Regions from separate parts of the Sodalis sp. RH14 genome, predicted to be linked through region 1. Evidence: predicted binding sites of a transcription regulator. Region 1 holds the regulator's gene; each other region holds the start of a gene.
The links. The regulator PhoB, encoded in region 1, activates phosphate uptake and scavenging genes when phosphate is short. The targets are predictions, from matches to a motif close to CTGTCATAAAACTGNCNNAT.
Positions count from the first base shown of each region.

Region 2: opgB (phosphatidylglycerol--membrane-oligosaccharide glycerophosphotransferase) is a predicted target of PhoB. The motif match lies at 3,602-3,621, and genes of this name have one in related genera.
Region 3: pitA (inorganic phosphate transporter PitA) is a predicted target of PhoB. The motif match lies at 4,408-4,427, and genes of this name have one in related genera.

Region 1 is NZ_CP178739.1:1,117,004-1,126,957, forward strand. It holds gene ACL2XQ_RS04940 (LysR substrate-binding domain-containing protein) at 1-699, opposite strand, end outside; gene ACL2XQ_RS04945 (SDR family oxidoreductase) at 811-1,893, shown strand; gene ACL2XQ_RS04950 (AAA family ATPase) at 1,853-5,527, opposite strand; gene sbcD (exonuclease subunit SbcD) at 5,524-6,837, opposite strand; gene phoB (phosphate response regulator transcription factor PhoB) at 7,049-7,738, shown strand; gene phoR (phosphate regulon sensor histidine kinase PhoR) at 7,763-9,100, shown strand; gene ACL2XQ_RS04970 (PstS family phosphate ABC transporter substrate-binding protein) at 9,097-9,954, shown strand, end outside.
Region 2 is NZ_CP178739.1:1,704,279-1,714,232, reverse strand. It holds gene ACL2XQ_RS07700 (TonB-dependent siderophore receptor) at 1-1,852, opposite strand, end outside; partial or broken gene ACL2XQ_RS07695 (helix-turn-helix transcriptional regulator) at 2,163-2,408, opposite strand; gene ACL2XQ_RS07690 (nuclear transport factor 2 family protein) at 2,934-3,371, shown strand; gene opgB (phosphatidylglycerol--membrane-oligosaccharide glycerophosphotransferase) at 3,749-5,626, shown strand; gene ACL2XQ_RS07680 (ABC transporter substrate-binding protein) at 6,055-6,885, shown strand; gene ACL2XQ_RS07675 (amino acid ABC transporter ATP-binding protein) at 6,899-7,729, shown strand; gene ACL2XQ_RS07670 (amino acid ABC transporter permease) at 7,729-8,538, shown strand; gene ACL2XQ_RS07665 (amino acid ABC transporter permease) at 8,528-9,217, shown strand; gene ACL2XQ_RS07660 (ABC transporter ATP-binding protein) at 9,304-9,954, opposite strand, start outside.
Region 3 is NZ_CP178739.1:5,504,158-5,514,111, forward strand. It holds gene prlC (oligopeptidase A) at 1-511, shown strand, start outside; gene rsmJ (16S rRNA (guanine(1516)-N(2))-methyltransferase RsmJ) at 511-1,299, shown strand; gene uspA (universal stress protein UspA) at 1,387-1,830, opposite strand; gene uspB (universal stress protein UspB) at 2,414-2,749, shown strand; gene pitA (inorganic phosphate transporter PitA) at 2,832-4,337, opposite strand; gene ACL2XQ_RS25090 (NAD(P)/FAD-dependent oxidoreductase) at 4,626-5,837, shown strand; gene ACL2XQ_RS25095 (hypothetical protein) at 5,853-7,004, opposite strand; gene ACL2XQ_RS25100 (hypothetical protein) at 7,187-8,326, opposite strand; gene ACL2XQ_RS25105 (TetR/AcrR family transcriptional regulator) at 8,580-9,197, opposite strand; gene ACL2XQ_RS25110 (MFS transporter) at 9,242-9,954, opposite strand, start outside.

The DNA of each region.
Region 1 (9,954 bases):
TCCCGCTTCTATGGCCTGGATAAGCGTAAAGGTATTATTGGCCAGGAACACCGGCCGGACGGTCAACATCTCCGCGCCCCTGGGGCCCAGCAGGGTGAGTCCGGCGCCGTCGCCACGGCCGCTGTAGCGAATGTAAGGACGATCGGCTAATTCCGCCAGGGTTTGCGGCGCGCCCTGCCTGGCAAGATAGCCGGGCGCCGCGGCCAGGACGCGCTGCAGGGTGCCGAGCCTGCGCGCCACCGTGCCGGCGGTGCGCAGTTCCCCGAGACGTAGCGCGACATCAATTCCCTCGCTGATCACATCCGCCACCCGATCGTCCAGCAGCAGTTCGATAACGATATCCGGATGGCGCTGCTGAAAATCAAGCGCCAGCCGGGCGATATACTGCTGGCCGAGGCCCGTCGGCGCATGGATGCGCAAATGACCCTCCAGCCTCTGGTTCAGCCCCCGCAGCGTCTCTTCCGTTTCATTTACCGCCGCCAGGATCTGCCTGGCCTGCAGATAATAACGGCTGCCGCTTTCCGTCAGGGTGACGGAGCGGGTAGTGCGATAGAGCAATAATGTGCCCAGCAGTTTTTCCAGGGCGGCCACCTGCTGGCTTACGGCGGGCTGCGTCAGGCCCAGATCGCGCGCTGCCGCGGACAGGCTGCCCAGCTCGGCCACGCGCGCGAAGGTATGCATCGCGGTGAGTTTATCCATGGTGTTCCGTTTATTAGTTTTACTTATAACTGATAGTGGTTATGGTCCTATTATCACTTTTTTGCTTATCAATTATAGTGACGCATCGTCTTTTTTCAGCGGAGAAAACACATGCAAAATAATCGGATTGCCCTGGTGGTGGGCGCCAACGGCGTTATCGGCGGCCGGCTCGTCGCGGAACTGGAATCCCGGCGGTGGCAGGTTATCGGCCTGTCGCGCCGCGGCGGCCGCGACCGGCCCGGCGTCAGCTACCTGGCGGTGGATTTGCTGGACGCGCAGGCGACGGGCCGGGCGCTGCGCCCGCTGACCGGCATTACCCATATTTTCTACGCCGCCTACCAGGATGCGTCCGACTGGGCGGGACTGGTTGTTCCCAATATGATGATGCTGAAAAACGTCGTTGAGGCAATCGAGCCGGTTGCCGGGAAACTGGAGCATGTCAGCCTGATGCAGGGCTATAAAGTCTATGGCGCGCACCTGGGGCCGTTTAAGACACCGGCGCGGGAAACCGATGCGGGACATATGCCGCCGGAATTCAACGTGGCGCAACAAACCTGGCTGGAGCAACGCCAGCGCAATAAACGCTGGACCTGGTCCGCCATCCGGCCGGGGGTGGTGGGCGGTTTTTCCCTGGGCAATCCGATGAACCTGGCCATGAGCATTGCCGTCTATGCCTCCATCTGCAAGGCGCTGGGGTTGCCGCTGCGTTTTCCCGGCAAACCGGGCGCTTACCACGCGCTGATGGAAATGACCGATGCGGGGCTGCTGGCGAGGGCCACGCTCTGGGCCGCCACCGAGCCCCGTGCGGGCAACCAGGCGTTTAACATCAATAACGGCGATCTGTTCCGCTGGAGTGAGCTGTGGCCGAAAATTGCCGGCTATTTTGAATTGGATCTGGCGCCGCCATTGCCCATGCCGCTAAAGGAAGTCATGGCGGATAAAACGGAACTCTGGCGGGAATTAACCCGCCGGCACCGTTTATCCGCACCGGATTATCAGGCGGTGTCGGGCTGGCCGTTCGCCGATTTCGTGTTCTCCTGGGATTACGATATGTTTGCCGACGGCAGTAAGGCGCGCCGCTTCGGTTTTCATGATTTTGTCGACACCGAAGCGATGTTCTACGCCTTGTTCGATGAATTCCGCCGGCGCCGCGTTATTCCGGGCGCACCGCATAACGCGCCTCCAGCCTGCTGATGCCCAGACCGTTGATCTTTTTCACTTTGATTTGCACCGGGATGCGTTCCTTCATGGCGTCCACATGGCTGATGACGCCTATCATCTTGCCGGTGGCGTTAAGCGAATCGAGCGCATCCAGGGCAATATCCAGCGTTTGGGCGTCCAGCGTGCCGAAGCCCTCGTCGAGAAACAGCGAATCAATCTGGGTTTTGTGGCTGACCAGGTCCGACAGGGCCAGCGCCAGCGCCAGGCTCACCAGAAAGCTTTCGCCCCCGGAAAGGGTGCGGGTGTCGCGCACGGCATCCGCCTGCCAGGTATCCACCACTTCAAGCTCCAGCTCCGCCTCGGTTTTGCGCTGCAGCTGATAGCGGCCGTGCAGGCGGGACAACTGCTGGTTCGCCAGATAAATCAGGTGCTCAAGCGTCAGACCCTGGGCGAACTTACGGAACTTGTCGCCCTCTTTGGAGCCAATCAGCTCGTTGAGATAGCTCCAGTCGGCGTAGCGGCCTTCGCCCGCGCTGATTTCCGCCATCAGGCTCTGCTGATCGCGCTGGCGCTGGCGGTGGCTTGCCAGTTGCTGCTGTAGCTGGCCTTGCCGCCGCGCCAGCTCCCATAATAATGCCTTAATATCGGCCAACGTTCGCTCCACGGCGGCAGAGTCGGCAGCCTCGTCTAGGGTGGCGGGACGATCGTCATGGTGTTGCCGCAGCGCCAGCTCCGCCTGCTGCCACATCACCTCCGCGCGCTGCCGCTCTTCCTTTATTTTCTCGCGCAGCTCACGCAGCCGGTCCCGCTCCTGCCCGGGCAACAGGGCCGCCTGCAGCTCGGCCAGCCCGGCGTACGGGCTGTTTGCCAGCGCCTGCCGCAGCGCCGTCGCCGCCTGCTGCGCTTGTTGAGTCAGTTCCTCAAGCCGCCGCCGCTGCGAGCGGATTTCACCGGCCAGCAGATGCAGCTTTTCCTGCGCCTGCTGTACACTGAGTTCGGACTGCCGCCGGTCCCGCTCCACTTCCCCGGCCCGTGTGCTCAGTTGGGCGTTGAGCTGCGCCACGCTGTCATCGCCGGCCAGTTTGCGGCGTTCTTCACGCGCCAGGCGCAGCGCGTTGCCGGTTGTCTGCTGCCGCTGCGCGAGGTCGGCCAACTGTTGCGCCAGTTCGGCCTGGGCTTCCCGGTGGCCGCGCAGTTCGCCTTCCAGCGCGATAAGGTCGTTTTTCAGCGTCTGTTCGCGCTCTTGCTGGTACTGCCACTGCCGCCACTCCTCCTGGCGTTCGGCCAGCCAGGCGTCAACCGCGGAATCCGCCGGCAGGGTCAGTCCCAGTTGGGCGAGAGCCTCGCTGCTTTGCGCCGCCAGTTCGTCCATCCGTTGCTGTTGTTCCTGACGGCGCTGCTGCGTTTGCCGCAGACGTTGGGTCACCGCATCCTTCTGCTGGGCATTCAGCGCCAGACGGGCGTCGAGCCGTTGCCATTCGCCGTCGGCCTGGGCAAGGGCGTCGCGGGCCGCCTGCAGCCCCTGGTTGTCCTGTTCACGCGCCTCCAACTGCCGGGCCAATGCCTGCTCATGCGCGTCCTGCTCAGCCAGCCAGGCGGCGGCGTGTTCGCCGGGCGCCAGATCCAGCCCGGCGGCGGCCTGTCGCCAGGCGTCGTCCAGCAACGCCAGTTCCTCTTGCAGGCGTACCTGTTGCGCCGTCGCCTGGCGCTGCTCCTGCTGCAGCATCTCGAGACGGGTAAACGCCGCCACCACTTCGGCCTTGAGCCGCTCCACCTCCGGCAGCAGTTCCTGCCGCCGCCGATCGGTGTGTTGCGGCTGCAGGTCCTGGTATAGGGCGATGCCGGGATGCTCGGTGGCGCCGCATAGGGGGCAGGGATCCCCCGGTCGCAACGCTCCGCGCAGTTCCCCGAGCGAGACGATATGCATTTCCAGGCGATGGCGCGCGGTCATTTCGTCCAGCAGGGCGGACTTATCCGCCTCGGCGCGCCGCAGCGCCGCCAGCGCGGCGGTAATATCGTCGCAGTCGCGTCGCAGTTGATCTTCCCGCGTGCGGTTGGCCGCCAGATCGCGGCTTACACGCTCCATTTGCGGCAGCAGGGACGACATCAGGGCGCGCCGGCCGCGCTGCTGCTGGCTGTGCTGCCAGTCGGCGCGCAGCGCGGCCAACGGGAACCGGGATTCCTGCTCATCGTGCAGGCCCTGACGTTCCGCCAACTGCGCCGTGAAGGTCATTACCCGTTGCCGGCAGGCCTGCGACGCGCTGAGTTCCTTCTGGCGCGCAATATCGAGTTGTTCAAGTTCCTGCGTGATTTGCGCGCCTTGCCGGGCCAGTTCGTCGATGTCGCGCTGTTCGCGCCGGCGGCGGGCAAACAGCTCGCGCCAGAGGGGGAGCTGCCCGCCCCATTGCCGGCAGGCGGCATGCTCAAGCAGATAGCGGGCGACAAGCTGCGCCTGTTGCCCGGCCTCCTGATGTTGTTGTTGTTTCAGCGCCTGCAGCGCCTGTCGTTTCCGCTGCTGTTCCGTTTGGGCTAACCGCTGTTCCTCCTGTTGCGCGGCCTGTTGTTCCAGCCCGGCGATTTTCTGGTCCAGCGGCACGAGATGGTCGTTTATCAACTGCTGTTGCGCCAACTGATGCCGGGCGTGCTGCTCCCAGCGCCGCCGGGCGGTATCCGCCTGCTCCCGCAGCGGTTGTAGCGCCTGCTGACTTTGCAGCTCCAGCGCGCACGCGCGGGCGAGCTCCTGCTCAGCCCGTTCCAGGTCCACGGCGCTGCGTTGCCGATCGTCGAGCAGGGGGCGCAGGGATTCCGCCGGTTCGCCGCGCGCCAGTCGCGCCAGCGGCGCCTGTGCTTCCTGCGCCGCCGCCTGCGCGGCCTGGCGCTGGGCCTGCGCCTGCGCCAGGGCGCCGGTCAACTGGCGCTGCCGCTCCAGCCAGGCGTGATGCCGTTGCGACTGCGATTGTTCGGCGTTCAGCCGGGCCTGCTCCAGGCGCAGGCTATCCAGCTCGGCGTCAAGTTCCCGCAGTTGGGGTTCGCTCAATAGTTCGATGGCGGCGGCGCGCGTACGCAGTGCCTCCAGTTCCCCGCGCACCGTTTTATGGCGTTCGAAAATTTCAGCGGAAATGCGGCCGTAGATATCGGTGCCGGTCAGTTCCTCCAGCAGTTCGGCGCGATTTTTCGCATCGGCGTTTAAAAATGCGGCGAAATCCCCCTGCGCCAGCAGCACCGATTTGGTAAAACGCGCGAAATCCAGGCCGGTCAGTTCGGTGGTCAGGCGCAGCTTATCGCTGATTTTATCCGCCAGGATGGCGCCGTCGGCCAAACGCGCCAGTTCGACCCTGGCGTTTTGCAGTTTGCCCTGCGGGCTGTTTTTCGCCCGGCGCTGGCTCCAGAAGGCGCGATAGCCCACGCCCTTGACCGAAAACTCGACTTCCGCCAGCGATTCGGCGGTCAGCCGGGTCATCAATTCCTGGCCGGGCAACGCGTCCAGGCGGGGCGTGCGGTGATACAGCGCCAGGCAGATGGCGTCAAGAATAGTGGTCTTGCCGGCGCCGGTGGGACCGGTAATGGCAAACAGGCTGGCGCGGTCGAAGGGGTCGGCGGTAAAATCAATTTTCCACTCGCCCCTGAGCGCATTGATGTTTTTCAGCCGCAGCGTCAGGATTTTCACCGGGCGTCTCCTTTGGTTGCGGCATCCGGCGCCGGCGGGTTTTCCGCCGCGGCGCCTTGCTGTACGTCCGCCGTTACCTGGCGATAGAGCAAGCGTATGGCGTCCAGGTTCTCCGGCGCGGGGGAGGGGATCAGCGCCAGGCGCCGCTCAAACACGTCCCCGGCGCTCAGTTCGACCAGCGTTTCCCGTTGCCGGCGCGCCAGTGCCGACAGCCGCTGCTCGCGGTTACGGCGCAACAGCACGATTTCCACCGGCAAATCGGCCGCCAACTGCTGGATACGCTGCTGGATATCATTCAGCCAGGCGTCTGTCACCACCTCGATATCCAGCCAGACGGGCGTGGGCCCCGGGTAATCGCTAAACGAGCGCAACTGCGCCTCGATGTCCGCCAGGTCGCCTTTTATCAGGCGCAGGGCCTGGGTTTCCGGGATCAAAACCGGGGAAATGTCCGCCACGCCCCCGGCGTCGAAACTGACTATATTGATCTGCTTGGGCTGCCCGGTCTCATCAAAACTCAAGGCGATGGGCGAACCGCAATAGCGGATATGCTGCTGTCCGCCCACGCACTGCGGGCGGTGGATATGGCCGAGGGCGATATAATCCGCCGGAGGAAACAGCTGGGCGGGAAACGCGTCCAGGCTGCCGATATAAATATCGCGTACCGAATCGGTGGTGGCGGCGCCCACCGTGGTCAGGTGTCCGGTGGCGATAATCGGCAGCCGGCCGGGCAACCGGGCGCGCAGGGCCAGCGCCCGGTCATATAGCGCCTGGTAATGTGCGGCGATGGCGTCCATCAGCGCCCGCTGTTTATCATCCCCCGATTCTCCGGCGCGGCTGGTCAGCACATCCCGCGGGCGTAAAAAGGGGATGGCGCACAGTATCGCCCCCGGCTTTCCACTACGATCGTTAAGTACAAAAACCGGTTGCCCGCCGCTGTCTTCGCGGTCGCCGTCGGCGTTGTCGTCATCGTCCCGGGCGCCGAACCCGCCGCCGGCGATAACCCGGGTATGCATGCAGGCCAGCAGCGCCCGGGATTCGTTCAATGTCGCCACCGCGTCATGATTGCCCGCCAGTATGATCAGCTGGCAACCGGTCGGCTGCAACGCCACCACGAAACGGTTGAACAGTTCGCGGGCATAGCTGGGCGGGGTGCCGGTATCAAAGATATCGCCGGCCACGATCACCGCGTCGATATCCCGCTCTGCCACCTGCGCCACCAGCCATTGCAGGAAGGCGCGATGCTCCCGGGCGCGGTTTTTGGTGAAAAACGACTGACCCAGGTGCCAGTCAGAAGTGTGAATGATCCGCATGACGCTCCAGCCAGAGTGCAAAAGTCAGGGCGAGAGTATAAACCTTACCCCGGGCGATGCCGACGTAAAGCTGTTAATTTGGCAACCCGGGACGAAAAAAAACCGCCATCCGCTATGCTTCTGGCACGATGGGCTGATTTTAATAAATCTGTCATAAAAGTGACGCATAATGCCCGGGCACGTTAACCGCAGAGATTAATGGCAGGAAAAAATGGCAAAACGCATATTAGTCGTGGAAGACGAAGCGCCGATTCGTGAAATGGTGTGCTTCGTACTTGAACAGAATGGCTTCCAGCCCATCGAAGCCGAAGACTACGGCACGGCGGTCAGCCGTATGGCGGAGCCTTATCCGGATCTGGTATTGCTCGACTGGATGTTGCCAGGCGGTTCGGGAATACAATTTATCAAACATATGAAACGCGAGGTATTGACCCGCGATATTCCGGTCATGATGCTGACCGCGCGCGGCGAGGAGGAAGACCGGGTGCGGGGGCTGGAAGTGGGCGCCGATGATTATATCACCAAACCGTTCTCGCCCAAGGAGCTGCTGGCCAGGATCAAGGCGGTGATGCGCCGTATTTCGCCGATGGCGGTGGAAGATAAGATTGAACTGCAGGGCCTAAGCCTGGATCCGTCGTCGCACCGGGTAACCTCCAACGAACTGGCCCTGGAGATGGGACCGACCGAATTTAAACTGCTGCACTTTTTCATGACCCATCCCGAGCGGGTATATAGCCGGGAACAGTTGTTAAATCATGTCTGGGGCACTAATGTGTATGTTGAGGACCGGACGGTTGATGTGCATATTCGCCGCCTGCGCAAAGCGCTGGAAACCGGCGGTCACGATCGGATGGTGCAGACGGTCCGCGGCACCGGCTATCGTTTTTCCGCGCGCTATTAGCGCGGTATAAGGGGAGCTCTGCCGGTGCTGGAACGTTTATCCTGGCGTAAGATTTTGCTGGAACTGGGGCTGTTTTGCCTGCCGGCCCTGCTGTTGTCGCTTTTTGTCGGCCACCTGGCCTGGCTGTTGGTGGCGGCGCTGCTGGCCGCGCTGGTGCGCAACTATTATTACCAACTGCGGCTGTCCCGCTGGTTATGGGTCGATCTCCGGCATACGCCGCCGGAAGGGCGGGGAAGCTGGGAACCGCTGTTCTATGGCCTGCATCAGATGCAGTTGCGCCACCGGCGGCGGCGGCGTGAACTGGCGACATTGTTCAAACGCTTTCGCAGCGGCGCGGAAACCTTGCCTGATGCGCTGGTGATGTTGACCGACGACGGCCATATTTTCTGGTGCAACGGCCTGGCGCAGCAGCTGCTCGGGTTTCGCTGGCCGGAAGACAACGGCCAGCATATCCTTAACCTGCTGCGCTATCCTGAATTCAACAGCTATATCCAGGGCCAGTCGTTCGAGCGCCCCTTGACCCTGCTGCTCAATAAGCAACGTTACGTTGAATTCCGCGTGATGCCCTATACCGACGACCAGCTGTTAATGGTGGCCCGCGACGTGACCCAGATGCGCCAGCTGGAAGGCGCCAGGCGCAACTTTTTCGCCAATGCCAGCCATGAACTGCGTACGCCGCTGACGGTGTTGCAGGGATATCTGGAAATGATGAACGACCAGGATATGGATGAAGCCATGCGCGCCAAGGCCATCCACACTATGCAGGATCAGACGCAGCGCATGGAGCGCCTGGTCAAGCAGTTGCTGGTGTTATCCCGTATCGAGGCCGCGCCCCAGGGCGAGGTCAATGAACGCGTCGATATTCCGGCCATTCTCAAGCGCCTGCAGCAAAGCGCCGGGGCGCTCAGCCAGGAACGGCATGAGATCGTGTTCCGGGTTAATGAACAGTTGCTGGTGCGCGGCAATGAGGATCAGCTGCGCAGCGCGATGTCGAACCTGATATACAATGCGGTCATCCATACGCCGCCGGGCACCCGCATCGAGGTGTGCTGGCAGCGTACCGCTGAGGGCGCGCAGTTTCAGGTCAGCGATAACGGGCCGGGCATCGCCCCGGAGCATTTACCGCGCCTGACCGAGCGTTTTTACCGGGTTGACAAAGCCCGTTCGCGCCAGACCGGCGGCAGCGGCCTTGGGCTTGCCATCGTTAAGCACGCGCTCGGCAATCATGACGCCCATCTTGATGTTATCAGCGAGCCGGGCGCGGGTACCCGCTTCTTTTTTACCTTGCCCAACCGGTTGATTGTCCTCCCCGTCCTGGCCGAAAATAACCCCACTTCTCCTTCACGTGTCAAATCCCGATGATAAAAGCAGTAAAAACCCTGGGCTGGCTGCTCTGCCTGCTGTTGACCCTGCCGGCGGCGGCGCGGCCGCTGTCGGTGCTGTCGGGTAGCCTCACCAGCAGCGGTTCCGATACGCTGGCGAATATGATGGCCCTGTGGGCGGCGGATTTCAGGCATGACTATCCGGATGTCGGCGTGCAGATCCAGGCGGGCGGATCGGCGACGGCGGCGACGGCGCTGGCCGCGGGAACGGCGCAAATCGGGCCGATGAGCCGCATGATGAACGCGACTGAAATCGCCGCGTTCCAGCGCCATTACGGCTACCCGCCCCTGGCGGTGCCGGTGGCCTTGGATGCGCTGGTGATTATAGTCAACCAGGATAACCCCCTGCCCAGGTTGCGCCTGCGCCAGTTGGACGCCATTTTTTCCATCACCCGCAGCTGCGGCGACGCCCCTGCCGTCACCCGCTGGGGGGAGCTCGGCCTAACCGGGCGGTGGGCCGATATGGCCCTGCTGCGCTATGGCCGCAATTCCGCCTCCGGTACCTATGGCTTTTTCCGCCAGCGCGTGCTGTGCGGCGGTGACCTGCTGGCATCGGTCAATGAACTGCCCGGGTCGGCTTCGGTGGCGCAGGCGGTAAGCGCGTCGCGCAACGCCATTGGTTACGCCGGCATGGGGTTTCATACCGCCGGCGTGCGGATCCTGCCGTTAACCGACGAGGCCGGCCGCCAGGTGACGCCGGACGAGTCGGCCTTGCTTAACGGCGACTATCCGCTGGTGCGCTATCTCTATATTTATCTGAATAAGCCCCCTGATACCCCATTGGCGCCGGTCACCGCCGCCTTTATGGACCGTATTTTGTCGCCCCAGGGCCAA
Region 2 (9,954 bases), 590 kb from region 1:
GCGACGCCATCTGATCCGGCGTGACATAAGGCGTGTTGCCGTCGTTGCCGTCCACGGCGTCCCTGAAGCGTACCCGGTTATAGGTATAGCCGGCTATGCCGGCCAGACGCTCGGTGAGCTGCGTGCGGGCCTCCAGTTCAATCCCCTGGGAATGTACCTTGCCCGCCGGGACATAATAGCTGCCCTGCACGATACGGTTGGCCACATCTTTTTGCGTCAGGTCGTAAATCGCCAGGGTATACAGCGACGAAGTACCGGGGGGCTGGTATTTTATCCCGGCTTCGTACTGCTCGCTGGTGGTCGGTTTCAACAGGTTGCCGTCGGCGCCGGACAAGGCCTGCGGCGTGACGGCCTGGCTAAAGCTGACATAAGGCGAAATGCCGCTGTCAAAGGCATACAGCAGCGACCCGCGGCCGCTGATATGATCGTCCTGGCGCCGGTAGGTGGTGTCGGTATTGAACGTGGTATTTTTGGCCACGATGCGATCGTAGCGCCCGGACAGATCCAGGTGCCATTTATCCAGCGTCATCTCATCTTGCAGATAGACCCCGCTTTGTGAGTAGCGGCGTTTGGCATCGACGCGCGTGACGCCCGGCACGGTCAGGCCGTAGTCGGTGAACAGCCCCGGGCCGCCGCTGACGCCGGTGAGCGCATTGAGCGGGGTGGCGTAGGCGCTGTCGTCCCACAGGTCGTTGGTATATTCATGGTATTCACCGCCCAGCACCACTTTATGCTGTAGGTCGCCGGTGCTGAAATCGGCCACCAGCTGGTTATCCATGGCGTAAGCGGCAAGCGAGGACGATTCGCCGGAATAATAGCGGTTAAGCAATGTACGATCGCTGTTCCAGCCAATCTGGTAAACCTGCTGCTGGTCGACGTTGGCATGGGTATAACTGCCGTTGGAGCGGATTGACCAGACGTCGTCGATGCTATGGTCGAATTCATAGCCGTAGATTTGCTGGCGGCGCTTAAAGGTATTCAGGCTGCTTTCGCCGTCAAAAAACCCGCGGTCCAGCTTGGCGCCGCTGCTGGCGTACAGGCTGCCGTCCGCCGGCACCGCGCTGTGATAACCGCCCGACGGATCTTTTTGCAGATAGGCTTTTAACAGCAGCGACGTGTTGCCGTCCGGCTGCCATAACAGCGACGGCGCGATGGCATAGCGTTCCTCGCGCTGGTGATCGTACTGGGTATCGCTATGGCGCGTGATGCCCGTCAGGCGGAACGCCCATTGATCGCTGACGGCGCCGGTATAGTCGAACGCCGCGCCGGTGGTGGCGTTATTGCCGGCCATCAGCTTGATATGCCCTTCGCTGGCAAAACGGGGGCGTCTGGACGTCATCATCACCAGGCCGCCGGGAATGGTCTGGCCGTAAAGCGCCGACGACGGACCGCGAATCACATCGACGCGCTCCAGGAACCAGGGATCGATTTGCAGGTTGTTATAGCTGCCGCCGTCGCTCATCAACCGCAGGCCGTCCAGGAAGGTATTATTGGTATCGCCGCCGTGGAATCCGCGCAGGGAAACGGTCTCGTAGCGGGTCGCGCCGCCGGCGAAGTTGGTAAATACCCCCGGCGTATAATTCAACGCGCTGTTCACCGTCAGGGCGGCCTGATCGTCCATTTGCCGGCGCGTCACCACCGACACCGACTGGCCGGTGGTAATCAGCGGCTGATCGGTTTTGGTCGCTCCGCGGCTGGTGTTGGCTGTGTAGCCCCGGGTCGGCGCATCGGCGCTGTCGGCCGTCTGGGCCGCGGTAACCACCAGGGTATCCTCGGCATAGGTGAATAACGGCGCCGCGAAAGCGAGTGAACACAGCAGAGTGGAACGTGTTAAGCGCAAGACCCTTCTCATTATATCTTTCCATTGACAGGTGAATGAAATTGAAACTAAATGAGAATTATTATCTTTCTTATTTATTGATTCAAGAAATAATTTAACACATTTAAGGAATTGGCCGGAACGGCAAGGCTTACGCGGGGCGGGATGGCGGCTGCGAGACGTTGCTACGCCTCGATACGGCAATGGAAAGGGTTAGGTCTAAGATGGCCTGGCGGCGGTAGGCTTAACCCCGTTTTTGCCAGTCGGCAGCGTCTTTTTCTTCTTTTTCTTCTTTTTCTTCTTCTCCTTCATTCGACGCCAGACGCATATTGGCCGATGCCGCGTGCGAGACATACAGCGCCAGCAGCGCGGCGGCAAACTCATCGTCCAGCGTGTAGAAATAGCATTCGGGTACGTTCAGGATGCGGGCAAACGCACAGCAGGTTTCAAAATTGGGACGATATATCCCATTTTCATACTGACTAATTCTGGAACGGGCGGTGGACTCATCGATGCCAGCCATGACCGCCAGCTTTTCCTGTGTCAGCTGGGCCCTGTGCCGGGCTTCTTTCAGGCGTTTTGGAATCATCTTCAAATATGAGTAAAGTTAGCTTGATAATCTGTTTAGCATCACTTAACATCAGAGTTGTTTAGAATAACTAAACACTTTATAAGAATAGAACACACATCAGGGTGAGGGCCGGCAATTGCCGGCCTGATTTTGTGCTGTGTGTAACGCCATCATTCCACTCAGTAAATTTCCCCTGCCCCGCAAAAATCCCGTGCTTTTAATAATTTCCGAGTTTTTTGATCTTTTCTGATTGCTATGACCGCCACGCAATGTCAATCAGGGGTTTACACCCGGTGGCACAGATTGCCGTGGTAGTAATAATTTATTAATGCCAAAAATTGTGAGTTTAATCACATTGAAACGCTTGCCGCCATCCCGCACAATGTTCCGCGGACAATTGCTTGAGATAATTTCAAAACAATGTTTTATTAAAAATAAATAAAAACTATTTTTTTTGAAATACATGAGATCAGTCACAACGGTAACCTCATGAAATTGGTTAGCATTGCCCCTCTTTAACGATGTCACTGGTAAGGAATAACCATGTATAAAATTGCAGGCGCGGCCCTTCTTTCATTGCTGTTGAGCAGCAGCTGTTTCGCCCAAAGCGCCGATGCCACGGCGGTAACCAAGGCGGTGGAAACCATGCGTCAGGCCATGGTCAGCGCCAAGAAAGCCGATCTGGAGAAAGTGGGCGCGCCGACGCTGAGCTACGGCCACTCCAGCGGTAAAATCCAGAACAACGCCGAATTTGTCGATGCCATCGTCACCGGTCAATCCAAATTCCTGACGCTGGATCTCAAAGACCAAACCGTGCAGGTCGACGGCGACGTGGCCATCGTCAGGCATATCCTGCAGGCGAAAACCGCAGACGGCGGCAAGCCGGGCGAAGTGAAAATCGGCGTCATGCAGGTATGGCAGAAAAATGCGGCGGGCGCCTGGAAGCTCCTGGCGCGCCAGGCCTATTCATTGCCTAAATAAACCCCTGCCAGCGCGGCTCTCGGATATGAGGGCCGCTGCGTCGTTTTCCCCGCGCCCACCGGGCTTTCCGCTGTAAAAAAAATGTAACTTTTTGTCAACGCAAAAAGAATTCATCTCCTGCTTTTTAGCCGAGCGGTGAAGTTTTACTGTTTTAAATCAATTGATTAAAAAAATAATTTCTTGTATTTCGCCGTTCAATTCTTTTTACCCGCACCACCCGCCGGCGCGGCTTGTCACAAAACGGTAATGAAATCTCGCGCCGTAGCGGATTAATTGCTATACAGATAACTATCACCCATCCCTTACCGGAAGACCGCCTTGAAACGCTGCTGCTATAGCCGGAGGTATTTCCCTTACTGCCCGATGGAGGGAGAACAATGTCAGCGGAAACCCTGTCGATAGTATTATTTATAGCGGCGGTTATTATTTATTCAACGAAAGCCAAAAAAAATAAATATTTGTTTTCATTAGTGCTGTTTGTTTTAGGTATTTATATTCTGCTTAATTTAGTCAGGGTCGCCAGTAATTACTTTACCGGCGCCGGCATCAATGATTCGGTGCTGTATACCCTGACCAGCAGTTTAACCGGCGCCGGATTAGGCAAGTACATCCTGCCCTTTGCCGGTTTCATCCTGGCTTCCCTGCTGGTGTTCAGCCTGATGTCATGGCTGTTGCTATTCAGAAAAGCCGGCGGCGGCCGTACGGCTTACGGCCTGCTGGCTCTCGTTTTGGCCGTGGTCGCCGTGATTGCCACGCCGGCCAGCGGTGAAATTGCCGGCCTGGTTAAATCCCAGTTGGCAAGCGGCGATACGGACTTTAATACCTATTACAGAACCCCGTCCAAAACACTGGCGAAAGACAGCCCCAACCTTATTTATATCTATGCCGAAAGCCTGGAAAGAACCTATTTCGATCAGGACGCCTTTGCCGGTTTAACCACCGAGCTTAACAGTCAGAAAAACGATGCTATAGATTTCAGCAATACTACCCAATTGCCCGGCACCGGCTACACCATTGCCGGAATGGTGGCGTCGCAGTGCGGCATTCCGTTATTCGCCCCCTTTGACGGCAATGCCTCAAGTTCGTTATCGACCTTTTACCCCCATGATATTTGCCTGGGCGATATACTGCAGGCTTCCGGTTACGATACCTATTTTTACCAGGGGGCCGATATGGCGTTTGCCGGTAAAGGCCTGTTCCTGAAGTCCCATGGTTTTGAGCATATCTATGGTTTCCAGGAGCTTAAGGGACTGGTCAAGGATCCCGACTACCGCAACGAGTGGGGCTGGTATGACGATACCCTGCTGGATCTGGTCTATGATAAATTTATTGCGCTGTCGCAACAAAAACAGCGGTTTGCCTTATTTGCGCTGACCGTCGACACCCATCATCCGGACGGATATATTTCGCGATCCTGCACCAATCGCTCCTATGCGTATGACAATATGGAAAACAGCTCCCTAAGCGCCGTGGCCTGCAGCCAGGAGCATATCGCGGGGCTTATCAAAAAAATCCGCGCATCGGGCTATTTCAAAAATACGGTGATCGTGGTGTCTTCCGATCACCTGGCCATGAACAATACCGCCTATGATATTTTAAATCAGCACGACAGAAAGGATCTGTTCTTTATCCTGCGCGGCGACAAGGAGCAGCCCCAGGTCAGTAATGTTAAGCGCAGCACGCTGGATAACGGCGCGACTGTATTGGATGTGCTGGGGGGCGATAACTATATCGGCCTGGGCCGGAGCAGTTTATCCTCCACATCGTTATCAACCTATTTTTTAAATCTCGATGATAAGATAACCGCATGGATACCGGATGTTATCCGGCAGTGGGATTTCCCGACCAAGATAAAAAAATATAAAATTGATGTAAATGCCAAAACCATCGGCTTTTCCGGCGTTCAATTTAAAATACCGTTGATTTTAAAAATTGATAAAAATAATATTGAGCCGATGTTCGACGTGTATTTATCCGCACCGTTAAAACAGCAATTGGCGAAATTGAATGCCCGGGATAAATTTTTATGGATTGATGACTGTAATAAAATGGCCGATATTTGGGATCCATCGCTGAGCCAGGTAACCAATTATTGTGTCGCCGTCGGCAACCTGAGCACCCAGCCGAACATCGTTAAAATCGACTCCGACGTGTATCGCGGCAAGGTGTCGTTCAAAAAACTGCCGCAGGGCGATGAGGCGCAGTTTGAGCAGACCGTCGGCAGACTGAACTTATCCGCTCCCGCGACAAATTAACCCCCTGGCACCGGACGGGGGTTGCAGCGCCGGTGATAGCGCCCGCCGGTTTAGCCTGCCGCCCCTGTCCCGGCGATAAAATGCCGCAGCGATGGTTATTTATTAAACATCCTCATGCTGCGGTTTGATAAAATATCCCGCGCCACCGGCTTCAATTCATTTCTTATTGTCTTGAGTAATAATTATTATTCTTATTTAAATCGCGCGCGGTGCCGCGCCCACGCCCCGTGTTCACTGGCATAAATGCCCGCCGGCCACTGGCCCGATAGGTCATAAGTTATTCTTATGCTTAGTGGTGATAAACATATGCTTTTTTATACGTGGTTAATTATCGTTGCCTATGTAATATTCCTCAGCAGAAAACCAGCGCCATGGAATAACCCCATGAAGTGGTTAAATTATATTAAAATTATATCAAGGAAAAGCAAATGGCCTTATTCATTAATAGCCGGCCTTCAGCGTTATCGCTGCTGACTGTGTTAGCGTTAGGCAGTATCGTCTCCGTTGCCGCCCATGCCGACCAGTTGGCCAATATCAAGCAGGCCGGCGTTATTCGTGTCGCCACCTTCGATTCCAACCCGCCGTTTGGTTCCGTCGATGCCAAAACCCATAATATCGTCGGCTACGACGTGGACTTTGCCAAGGCGCTGGCAGACGCGCTGGGCGTGAAGCTGGAGCTGGTGCCCACCAATCCGGCCAACCGCATTCCTCTGCTGCAGTCGGGTAAAGCCGATATTATCGTGGCCGACATTACCATCACGCCGGAGCGGGCCAAGGTCATTGATTTTTCCATTCCCTATTTTGTCACCGGGCAGCAGTTCCTGGTGCCGGTAAACTCGCCTGATAAACTGGACGGTTACGCCAACGCGCGTATCGGCGCGGTAAAGGGCACCACCGGCGAGCAGGAATTGCATCATCGTTTCCCGAATGCGCGCGTCTTGTCCTATGATGATATTCCGCTGGCGCTGACGGCGCTGCGCAACGGCAACGTGCAGGCCATCACCCAGGACAGCACCATCCTCGCCGGCCTGCTCGACGGCGCGCCGGATAAAGCCAAATATAAAGTGCTGCCGGAGCTGCTGAGTAAAGAAGAGATAGGCGTCGGGGTGAAAAAAGACGAGACCGCGTTGCTGACCTTCGTTAATAACGAGCTGCTGAAACTGGAAAAAAACGGCCAGGCTACCTCCATCTATAATAATTGGTTCGGACCCCAGACCAAATCGCCTCAACCGCGTCTGTTTACCATAACAGCGAAATAATCAGGCTGAATCAATGCAATCCCAGTACGACAATCTGCAACCATCCGCCGCCCCGGTGGCGGATACCCCTGCCCCACATGCCATCCCCGCCGTCGAGTTCCGCCAGGTTGATAAATTTTTCGGCCCCCACTACGTGATCCGCCAGGTGGATTTCAGCGTCGGACGCGGCGAGGTGGTGGCGATTTGCGGCCCCTCGGGGTCGGGGAAATCCACCCTGATACGCCTGATCAACCAGTTGGAAACCGTAAGCGGAGGTGAAATTCTGATCGACGGCCATCCCACCTCGGCGTTGAAAGGCCGCGCGCTGCGTGAACTTCGCACCCATATCGGTTTTGTGTTCCAGCAGTTTAATCTCTACGGCCATCTTAACGCCCTGGATAATGTCAGCCTGGCGCTGATCACCGTGCACGGCTGGACGCGAGCGAAAGCGCATGCCAAAGCGCAGAGTCTGCTGGAGCGGGTGGGATTGGGCGATAAGGCGTCTTTTCTGCCGGCCCAACTGTCCGGCGGCCAGCAGCAGCGGGTAGCGATTGCCCGCGCCCTGGTCACGGACCCGACGTTGATTCTTTTTGATGAGCCGACCTCGGCGCTGGACCCGGAAATGATCGGCGAAGTGCTGCAGGTAATGCAGGAACTGGCCCATAGCGGCATCACCATGGTGGTGGTCACCCATGAAATGAGCTTCGCCCGCGAAATAGCCGATCGGGTGGTGTTTATGGACGGCGGCGTCATTCTGGAGCAGGCCGACCCGGAGACCTTTTTCAGCGCGCCGGTGCATCCGCGCGCGCAGCGTTTTTTGCAGAAGGTGCTTAATCCGCTGCATGCGCGCCTGGAGGAGAGCTGATGGCCTGGCACCTGGATTGGGCCGGCGTGCTGACCGGCCAGCCCTGGCAATGGATCCTGTCCGGCTTTGCCGCCACCTTGTACGTCACCTTGTTCGGTTGCCTGGCGGCGACGCTGATAACCCTATTGATGCTGGCGCTGCGCCTGGCGCCGGGGCCGATTGGCCGCGCCCTGGCGGCGGCGTTTGTCTCGGTGTTTCGCAACACGCCGCTGCTGGTGCAATTATTGTTCTGGTATTTTGCCGCCTGGGGCGCGCTGCCGCAAGGCGTGCGCCTGTACATCGGCGATATGCACCCCTGGTCGATTCTGCCGGGCAACGTCCTGTGGCTGGCGCCGGAATTCCTTTGCGCCGCCTGGGGATTGTCGCTGTTCTGCGCGGCGTTTTTGCTGGAGGAAATCCAGGCGGGGTTGAACTCCGTGCCGCCGGGACAAACGGAGGCCGCGCTATCGCAAGGGTTCAGCCAGTGGCAAATCCTGCGCCATGTGCTGTTGCCGCAGGGACTGCTCAATGCCTGGCAGCCCCTGGTCGGGCAATACCTGAACCTGATGAAGCTTTCGTCGCTGGCCAGCGGCATCAGCTTCGCCGAATTGACCTATCAGATAGGCCGGGTGGAGAGTTTTAACGCCCACGCGCTTGAGGCGTTTGCGGTGGGCACCGGGCTTTATCTGCTCTTGGGCGTGGCGATGGGATCCCTGCTGATATATGTGGGCCCAAAGCGCCGCGACGGCAGGCAACCGCTGTTGCCGGCGGCCGGCCTCGATGCGCCGCCGGCCGGCAACCCGATAAGCGGAGCGCGCCATGACCTTTAATATCGACGTGATCCTCGCTAACCTGACCTACCTGCTATGGGGACGCCTGGCCGACGGCCAGCCGGGCGGCGTGCTGCTGACGCTGATGATGGCGCTGTGCGCCGGCGCGCTGGCGCTGGCGCTCGGCGTCACGCTGGCGTGCCTGGCCTGGCGCTATCCGGGCTGGACGCGCCGGGCGCTGTTTATCTGGGCTGAAATCATTCGCGGCATTCCGCTGATTTTTGTTATCTTCTGGCTGTTTTTCCTGCTGCCCATCCTGTTCGGCGGCTCGATACCCGGTCCGCTGACGGTGATTCTGGCCCTGGCCTGGTTTACCTCGGCGGCGGTGATGCATACCACGCTCGCCGGCCTGAACGCCCTGCCTGCGGGACAGGTGGAAGCGGGCCTTGCCTCGGGACTGGGCGAGTGGCAAATCCTGCGCCGGGTTTTATTGCCGCAGGCCATGCCCAATCTGCTGCCGTCTTATATCGGGCTGATGGTCTCCCTGATCAAGGATACCTCGCTGGCGTTTATCGTTAACGTGCCGGAGCTGACCACCGTGGCGGGCCAGGTCAATAACCGCGAACAGATCTATCCCACCGAGATTTTTATCTTTATCGGCGTCATTTATTACCTGCTGTGTTATGGCCTGTCCCTGCTGGCCACCCGACTGGGCGCGCCGAAGCCGCTGTCCCGGTAGCGCCCCGCCCGGCGCGTGGGCGGATGCTGCGCCATCCTTACCCGGCGCGGGCGCAATCGCCGGATTCGCTCCCGCGCCGGGCACCATTACAGCATATGGCGCCGGGCCTCGGTCCGCACCCGGTGAAGCACCTGTTGTTTAATGTCGCTGTAGCCTGGGGCCTGCGCCAGGGTCTCGATATCCCGCTGCGGGCCGAACGGCACCCGCACTTCCTCAACGATTTTCCCCGGCCGCGCCGACATCACCAGGATACGGTCGGCGAGAAACAGCGCCTCTTCCACATCGTGGGTGACAAATAAAATCGTCGTGCCGGTTTGCTTCCAGGCGGCGCGCAGCAGTTCCTGCATCATCATCCGGGTTTGCGCGTCCAGCGCGCCGAAGGGTTCATCCATCAGCAATATGTCGGGGTCGGGCAGCCAGGCCCGCGCCAGCGCCACCCGCTGCTTCATGCCGCCGGACAGCTGCCAGGGCGCATGCTGTTCAAAACCCGCCAGTCCCACCCGCTGAAGCCAGGCATTGGCGTCGGCATCGGCCGCCGCCTTTTTCCGGCCCGCCATGCGCGCGCCGAAGGTGACGTTAGCCAGCACCGACAGCCAGGGAAATAAATTGGGCTGCTGGAACACCATGCCCCGGCTGGGATGCGGCCCCCTGACCGGCCGACCCGCGCACAAGATCCGCCCTTGCCGTACCGGCGTAAAGCCGGCAATCATATTCAGGATGGTGGATTTGCCGCAGCC
Region 3 (9,954 bases), 1.6 Mb from region 1:
GCCCGAGGCGCTGGCCTTTATCTCCGGCCATTATGAAACCCACGAGCCGTTGCCCAAAGCCATGCTGGATAAGCTGCTGGCGGCGAAAAATTACCAGGCGGCCCTGTTTATCCTGCGCCAGCTGGAATTCGGCCTGTTTGATTTCCGCATGCATTTCGAATACAGCCAGGAACAGGGCGCGCGCATCCTGCAAACGCTGGCGGAGGTGAAACAGCAGGTGGCGGTCATGCCGGCGGTGGAATGGAGCCGTTTCCCCCATGCGTTCAGCCATATATTCGCCGGCGGTTACGCGGCGGGCTACTACAGCTATCTCTGGGCCGACGTGCTGGCGGCGGACGCCTGGTCGCGCTTTGAGGAAGAGGGGATCTTCAATCGGCAAACCGGCCAGTCGTTCCTGGACAATATTCTCTCGCGCGGCGGTTCCGAGGAGCCGATGGCGCTGTTTGTCCGTTTCCGCGGCCGTGAACCCGAGCTGGACGCCATGCTGCATCATTACGGTATCCGCGGATAATGCCGCTGGAGCCGCTGGCGCTGCGTTGTGAACCGGGCGTGGACAAGGCGCGTTTAGCGGCCCTGGCTGAACGCTGGGGCCTGCTGCACGATGCGTCGGCGGTGATGGAACTGGTGCTGACGCCGGAGCGCCTTGAGCTGCGCAAGCGCGATGAGCCGAAGCTCGGCGCCATCTTCGTCGATTTTACCGGCGGGGTAATGGCACATCGCCGCCGCTTCGGCGGCGGACGCGGCGAAGCCATCGCCCGGGCGGTGGGTGTAAAGGGTAAAACGCTGCCGGACGTGGTGGACGCGACGGCGGGCCTGGGGCGCGATGCGTTTGTCCTGGCGTCCCTCGGCTGCCGTGTGCGCATGTTCGAGCGCCATCCCGTGGTGGCGGCGCTGCTGGACGACGGGCTGCAACGGGCCTATGACGACCCGGAGGTGGGGACATGGCTGCGTGAGCGCCTGACGCTGGTGCACGGCTCCAGCCTGATCGGGTTAACCGGGCTGCGGCCGCGTCCGGATGCGGTTTATCTTGATCCGATGTTTCCGCACCGGCAGAAAAGCGCGCTGGTTAAAAAAGAGATGCGGGTGTTTCAATCGCTGGTGGGCGCCGACGAGGACGCCGACGAACTGCTTCTACCCGCGCGCGCGCTGGCGACCCGGCGGGTGGTGGTCAAACGCCCGGACTATGCTCCGCCGCTGGCGGGCATTGCCGCCCAGGCCCATATCACCACAAAAAATCATCGTTTCGATATCTATACCCCGCAAGCAATCCCCGCAGAGCAACAGGTTACGGCGGATTAAACCCGCCGGAGAGGCGCAATATCGGGGTGAAACCATGCATGCGCCGGCCCCCGCCCCGCAGGGCGGAGGCTGTGCGCATCAACACGCTTAATCCTCGTAGACTTCTTCGTCGTTCAACGGCACGATCAGCATATCCACATGGACGGTGTTGATCAGCTGGCGGGCCGACGACATCAGCTTGCTCCAGAAATCCTGATGATGTCCGCACAGGACCAGATCGACATCGTACTTATTGATGGCATCCACCAGCACCTGGCCTAAATCGCCGCTGCCGCTGAGGATTTCGGCAATCGGATAATGGGCGTTCTGCGACAGCTGCGTCATCGCATTTTGGGTTTCCTCGGAGATGCGTTTTTGCATATCCCCGAGATTGACGTCGATAAGTCCGGTATAGAGATCGGAATAATTGACGTCAACATGGATCAACGAAATCTTCGCGTTGTACGGTCTGGCCATCGATACTGCTTTTTCCACCAACACATTGCTTTCCGGTGAAAGGTCAACGGCGATAAGGATGTGTTTATAAGACATAATCAGACTCCTTGCAAAATGTCACTCGTTAACTCCGCGCGACGTGGGTACTCATCCGGCATGTCTGTGACGCCTTAAGTTTAACACTCGGCGGCGTTCCAGAAGTGATGCCGTGATCACACCTATCCGTATGATATTTATCAACCCGCCCAGCATTTTCGGCTGGGGCGATACTCCGGCGGTAAAACCTTAACAGCAATAACTAACATAATTGAATTATAATTATTAATTTTTCAACGCACTAAATTTAGTATAGCTTTTATTAGAAAGGGCATCGCGCATTATCCGGGGAGGATGCGACGTAGCCCGTATGCCGGGGTGACCCGGCAAGGCGCGGTCGCGTTGCTGAAAAAAAACCGGCTAAAAGAACAATTTTTGTCGCTTCGATTGCTTTCTTTAGACAAACTTTTCTACACTCAATATTGCAAGGTCCGGCAGTATTTTTACTGCGTATATCCATTCTCGGTTATATCAATTTTTGGGGTGGGCTTCTTCAGCTCTGTGGTTAGTTGCTATCGCGCGTAAACCGCTGCCGGCCCGGATGTCGGAAGGTTGTGTGGAGTCGCGTTGCCGGGGGGGATTTATGATCAACACCGTTGCGCTTTTCTGGGCTTTATGTGTCGTCTGTGTCGTTAATATGGCGCGTTATTACTCATCGTTGCGGGCATTGTTGGTGGTACTGCGGGGGTGCGATCCGCTGCTCTACCAGTACGTGGACGGCGGCGGGTTTTTCACCGCGCACGGACAGCCCAGCAAGCAGCTCAGGCTGGTACGCTACATCATTGCCCAGCGGTATCTCGATCATCACGATCCGGAATTTATCCGCCGCTGCGAGCGGGTGCGCCGGCAATTTATGCTGACCAGCGCGCTGTGCGGATTCATCGTCGTCAGCCTGATTGCCCTGGCTATCTGGCACTGAGACGTAAAGAAACCGTGCTGGGAATCAAACAATTAAAAAGGCGACCCGCAGGCCGCCCTTTTCACTACGCCTGCCGGATGCGTTAAATCAGCTTCAATGCCAGCCAGTAAAGACTACCCGAGAGCACGATAGCCACCGGCAGGGTGAGTACCCACGCCAGCAGGATATTTTGCACGGTCTTACCCTGGACGCCGCCGCCGTCCACCAGCATGGTGCCCGCCACCGCGGAGGACAATACATGGGTGGTGGAAACCGGCATGCCGGTATAGCTGGCGGCGCCGATGGACACGGCGGCGGTCATCTGCGCCGACAGTCCCTGCGCGTAGGTCATGCCCTTCTTGCCGATCTTTTCGCCGATGGTGGTGGCAACGCGCCGCCAGCCAATCATGGTGCCCAGCGACAAGGCCAGCGCCACGGCAACGATAATCCACAGCGGCGCGTACTCCACGGTTGCCAGCAGATCCTTACGCAAATTATTCAGGAAGCGTTTATCTTCGCCGGTGGTTTGCGGCAGCTTGGCGGTCCGGTCCGCGGTATCGGCGACGCACATCAACAGGCGGCGCACATGCGCGCGCTCGAAGGGCGTGATCTTATCGTAGCTCTGCAAATTATCCAGCAGCGCCATGGCGCGGGTGATGGCCAGCAGCGCCCGGGAACTGTCGCAGTGAAACTCGGCCGGCGTGGACGGCAGGGCGTTGACATCCGGCGTCGGAATCGCCGGCGGTTCGGCGTTAACCACCTGCGGCAGGGCGCCTTGATGCTGCAGGTAAAATTGCTGCAGGTTGCCGACCGCGTCGCGGGTGCGGGCGATATCATAGCCGGTGGAATTCATATTCACCACGAACCCGGCCGGCGCGACGCCTATCAATACCAGCATGATCAGGCCGATACCTTTCTGTCCGTCATTGGCGCCGTGGGCAAAACTCACCCCGGCGGCCGACAGGATAAGCGCAGTGCGGGTCCAGAACGGCGGTTTGCGTTTGCCGTCTTTCTTCTCCCGCTCCGCCGGCGTCAAATGAATGCGGCGCCGTTTCGGGGTGCTGCTCCAGTAACGGCGCAGCGCGAAGACCATGATACCGGCCACCACCAGCCCGACGATGGGCGAAATGATCAGCGACAGGAAGATCTCGATAAGCTTCGGGATATTCAGCGCGTCCAGCACCGACGAGTCGGTTACCATGGCGTTGGTCAGGCCGATGCCGATAATGGCGCCAATCAAGGTATGCGAGCTGGAGGCCGGCAAACCGAAGTACCAGGTTCCCAGGTTCCAGATAATGGCCGCCAGCAGCATGGAAAACATCATTGCCAGGCCGTGGGTGGAGCTGACGTTTAGCAACAGGTCGACCGGCAGCAGATGCACGATGGCATACGCCACGCTCAGGCCGCCGAGCAGTACGCCGAGAAAATTGAAGATTCCCGACATGCCCACGGCCAGCTGCGAGCGCAGGGCACGTGTGTAGATTACGGTTGCTACCGCATTGGCGGTATCATGAAACCCGTTGATGGCTTCATATACCAGGACAAAAATCAATGCGAGCACCAGCATAAGACCGGTATGAAACTCCAGGCCGGTAAATAGATGTAGCATAGGGTTACGCCATAGATTGGACATGAACGGGGCGCATTATCTGCGACAACAGGGGCCGTGGAAAAGAGAAATATGACCTTTTTATGACATTTCTGTCAGCACTGCGCGGGCTTGTCCGCACTTTACTCTGTAAAATCATGAGGATAACTATGCTTACTGATTTTATCATCCTGTTACGTTGGCATAAGGCCACCGGGGACATTACAATCGGCCCCCGCGTGGAACGCACAATAGCCGGACGGACGCCCTTTTTCATGATTAAGCAGGCATAAGCAGAGAGCAAGTATGGTGGAACAGTTTGACGTAGTGGTGATCGGCGCCGGCGCCGCGGGCATGTTTTGCGCCGCGCAGGCCGGCCGGCTGGGCCGCAGGGTATTGCTGCTGGATAACGGCAAAAAGCCGGGACGGAAAATTCTCATGTCCGGCGGCGGCCGCTGTAATTTCACCAATTTGTATGTCGAGCCGGCGGCGTTCCTCTCGCAAAATCCGCATTTCTGCAAGTCCGCCCTGTCGCGTTATACCCAGTGGGACTTTATTGCCCTGATGCAGCAATACGGCATCGCCTGGCATGAAAAAACCCTCGGCCAGCTTTTTTGCGACGACTCGGCGCAGCAGGTGGTGGATTTGCTGCTCAAGGAGTGCGAATTGGGCCAGGTGACGCTGCGGTGTCGCAGCGAGGTAGGGGCCGTGGAAAAACGCGGCGATGATTTTTTCCTGACCCTGCCGGGCGGCGCCATCAAAACCGGCCGCCTGGTGATCGCGACAGGCGGCCTGTCCATGCCCGGCCTGGGCGCCACGCCCTTCGGTTATAAAATTGCCCAACAGTTCGGACTGCCGGTCATCCCCACCCGCGCCGCGCTGGTGCCTTTTACCCTGCATAAGCCCCTGCTGGAACAGTTAAGCGTGCTGTCCGGCATCGGCGTGCCCGCGGTGGTCGTTGCTGAAAACGGCGTCTCGTTCCGGGAAAACCTGCTGTTTACCCATCGTGGACTGTCGGGACCCGCCATATTGCAGATTTCCAGCTTCTGGCAAAGCGGCGAGTACCTGACGCTTAACCTGCTGCCTGATACCGATTTAGCCACGTTCCTGGCGGCTGAATTGCGCGAACACCCCAACCAAAGCCTGAAAAACACCCTGGCAAAACTGTTGCCGCGTCGTTTTGTCGAGATGTGGTTCGCCCTGCTGGCCATTCCGGAATGCACGCTAAAACAGCTCACCCACCGCCAGCAGGCCGATTGGGTTCTGGCCCTGCAGCAGTGGCGGGTGCAGCCGAACGGCACCGAGGGCTATCGCACCGCCGAGGTCACCCAGGGCGGCGTGGATACCCGCTATCTCTCGTCCAAAACCATGGAAAGCCGGCAGGTGCCGGGACTGTATTTTATCGGCGAGGTGGTGGATGTGATAGGCTGGCTGGGCGGCTATAACTTCCAATGGGCCTGGAGCTCGGCGTGGGCCTGCGCGCAGGCGCTGGGGGCCGCGGAACGCCATAACCCTGCCTGAGGGCCACGCGGTGACTTAACGCAGCCGCCTGATCTCATGATCCCGGTACTTGTAGTTACAGCGCAGTTCCACGCCTGCGGGGATATCAGCCAGCGTGAACACCGCGATAACCGATACCGTGCGCTTATTCGCCAGAATCGCCGGAAACCGGGCCATTTCCACATTATAGCCGGATCGCGCCTGGCGACAGGGACGGCCATGCTCGTCATATTCAACCAGGGTGTTTATTTTGGATATGATGCCGTCGCCGTCAAGAATGATCTCCTCTTCCTGATCATCGGCCGCTATGGATATCAGATAGTCATGATCGAAAACGGTTTTGTCGCACACCCCTTCCGGTACCAGGACACCGGCGTAGATTCCCACGCACGTCCCTTTCGCCAACGGCCTGGCGGCCATCACCCCCCATTGGCCGATAAGGGATTTTTCCCGCGCCGGCACATCGTGCCTGGTGAGCTTACGGCACTGCAACAAGCCTGCATAAAGCGCGGCCCGATCGGCGCCGCTCACATCTCCGCTGGCAAAGGGCACTACCTGGTCATTGGCATAGCGGTTATTGGCGGTGGTCGCCAGCGAGAAACGGTTGAGATGGATGATCGTCACGGCATTGCCGTCCACGTCCCGATAGGGCGGCAGGGCATCGAGACCGGTGTGATAACTTCTGTTCCTGGCAATGATGGTGCTGCGGATCTCGCTTTTCATAAAGTGGGTCAGCACGCCGTTCATAAACACCCGGGCAATCAAATGCGTCGCCGCGCATTCTTCTTCACTGGCCTGGTCGGGCGGTTGCCCGGCCCGGCCATCCACTAATTTAAGCGCGTGCAACCGCGCACTCCAATTCAAACCATGGCGGCGGTTAACGTGTATGCTCATTCCTGCAAGCGCGGCATGGTCTTGCGGCGTCATCAATTTGTCAGCCAATGCCCGGACACACTGCAGCCCGATACTGACCGCGCGATAGGGGTGCTTTTCCTTTTCACCCGCCTTACGCAAGGTACTTTCCAGAATGGCATGCCACTGGCGCCAAACCGGGCGGCACCGGTCACAGCAGTTCTCCGCCACCTTCAGGTGACTGGTTAGCCTGGACAGCCCGCCTGGCCGACGGACCTTGCCCGCCGGGAGGGAATGTATGGCGGGTGGGCCGCCGGGGGAATGAATATTGTACATACTAAGTGGACCTCCCTATCATCATTGCTGCGCGTCGCTTCTCTGCTTTACAGCCGGTAAGCCATGGACGTGGCTTTCATACGGAGCTTATCGGGAGGGGATACGCGGCACAACAAGGCCGGCTGACATAAGATTTTTCCCCGCGCCGGGTTCGCGGCTTCGCGTTTAGCCGCTATTGTTCATCAGGTTCTGTTATCGGCAGTGGTGTTATATTCCGGCGGCGTCAGGGAATAAATACGCAGTTCCTCACCGGCGGCGATGTTCCTTAAGGCAAATATCGCCAATACATAAATTTTCCTGCCATCCGCCAGTTCCGCCAAAAATTTGGCCGCCTCGACATTGCAGCTTTTCGCTGCGGGCTTATGCGCAGCCCTGGGATCGTCGTAAGCGAAACCGGCCCTTATTTTCGCCAAAATGCCATCACTGTCCAGATAAGTGTCAGGCCCGCCACACACTGAAATATCGACGATATATTCCATATTGAAAAACTGCCGGTGCGCCATAAGATATTCATCGACCAGCGTCCCTGACAGCACGCCTACGCAGGTATCCTTAGCGATCGGGCTGCGCGCCATCACCCTCCACTGTGGCGCCGCCTCCGCCTCCGGTCGCGACGGTTTATCCAATGCTGCATGGCGCAACATAACCTGCGCATATAATTTCAATCTCGCCAAGGGCGCCGTTGTCGAGGTTATAAACGGTTTAACCCCATCATTGGCGTAAACTTTGCCTGAAACGACTTTTTTTGAGTCGGCGCTGATGCTTTTTATTTTCAATATCGTGTCGTCCGAGCGACGAAACGGATAAAGGCCGTTCAGGAGGGGCTCGTAGCAGCGGCTTCGTTCCAATTGTGCCTGGTGGAACTTGGCGTGCAAAAATTCATCAAGCAAGCCTCTCATCAGTAGTTTGGCGAACAGATGAGTCGCTGCGCGTTCTTCCGGTTTTTGTTCATGCTGTTTTTTTCTGCCCGCAAGCGCAAAGATATGGTCGAGAAGCTGTTTTTCGTGCAGGTCGGTTACTAACAGGCTGACGCCAAGTATATTCTCGTCCGCCGCGCTCACCAGCCGTTCGGCAATGTCATATCTGGCCTGCATGCTATGCAGCATCCTTGCCGGTGGATGCGGCGCGGTCAGCATGCCGTCCTCCATTTTAGCGACTTCCTGATTCCATCTTTCCCAGAGGGTCGCGCATCTTTCACAGCAATTTTGTATCCGGGCAAAATGGCTCGCGATCCGGGTTAACGCCTTTGCGGGTTGCGGTGCCGACAGGCTGCGCAAGGTGATAAATTCCTTGAGATAGGGCGAAGCGATTTGGTCCATCATCCGTTCCTGTTTTTATCGTCATAAGGTGGAGCTAAAGCTAAACGGCTAAAACAGGGCTGGCAAGCAGTCTGGCGGGAGAGAGTTTTTGCCCTGCGGCAAGAGAGGGAGAGGGTTGAGACAACGTTATCTGCGGGCATCAGGCCACAGACGCCGCCGCGTATTTCACGGCGCGATGATGACAGCTTTCCGGCCTGGAACAATACTCTGATCTCTTACCGCAACTGAAGGGGTTGTCGGCGGGCTGTCCGGTATTTTAATCCAGGATTTTTAACGCCAGCGCCACCAGCTCCGCCATGTCGTCAAGCGAGCGGCCGGTTTTCCCCACCACCCGCATCCCAAGCAGGATGGTTAACATCATCCTGGCGGCGGCCGCGCTGTTAACGCCGGGTTTAATTGAACCGTCGGCCTTGCCCTGATCAATCAGCGCCGCCAGCAGGTTTTCATTGCCTCGCAGCGTCCCGGCGACAGCCTCCGCCAGTGCCGGATCAAAGGTATCCAGCCCGATGGCGCTGCCGACGACCAGGCAGCCGCGTTGTCCTTCAATATCATGGGATGATTCGGCGTAAAACCGCAGTACCGTGCGCAGGCGCTCGCGGCCGGTGGCGACGGCGGCGAGCCGGTCGGCCAAATCCGCGTTACGCAGGGACGTATAACGATCGAATGCCGCCAGGAACAGAGTGCGCTTATCGCTGAAGGCTTTGTAAATACTGCCGGCCGACAACCCCATCGCCTGGGCCAGATCGCTGATGGAGGCGGCGGTGTAGCCTTTGGATCTGAAGATCAGGATGGCCTGATCAAGCGCCAGGTCCATCGCGAACCCGCGCGGTCGCCCGGGGCTGCGGGCGTGGTGGGGAACAGTGTCTGTATTCATTGTGCCATTATAAGGAAATGGTCGTTTCCCAAACAAGGGTTATTTTACACCCTATGGCGCGGCGTAGCCGCCATAAAGACGCCGGCCAGGATTGCCAGCGTGATGGCAAAATAGCCCACGCCATGCCAGCCGGCCCGTTCCCAGGCCATCATCGCGCCCATGGAGCCCAGGGTGCCGCCGAGGAACATGCCGCCCATAAACAGGGTGTTTACCCGTCCCTTGGCTTCTTCCCGCAGACCGTAGATGACATGCTGGTTGGCGACCAGCGCGCTCTGTACGCCGAGGTCGAGCAAAATCACACCGACCGTCAGGCCGATAAGCGACGTCCAGCCCATAAATACCAGCCAGGCAATCAGCGTCAGCGCGGCGCCCATGATAATCACGGGGCGTCCGCCGAGGCGATCGGCCATCCTGCCGGCGGCCGGAGCGGCAAATACGCCCACCGCGCCCACGACCCCGAACAATCCGGCAATACCGGATCCCAGATGGTAGGCCGAATGATCCAGATAAATAGCCAGGATAGTCCAGAAGGCGCTAAAAGAGGCAAACAGCGCGGCTTGGGTCAGGGTCGCCTGGCGCAGGCGCGGCTCTTCGCGCCATAAGTGGATCAGGGAAGCCATCAGCGCCGGATAGCTCAGGGCGGCGTGCGCCGTCGCGGTCGTTTTAGGCAGCATGCGGTACATCAGCAGCGCGCCGAGCAGCGCCAGCGGCACGCCCAGCAGGAACATGGCGCGCCAGCCGGCATATTCGGCCACTA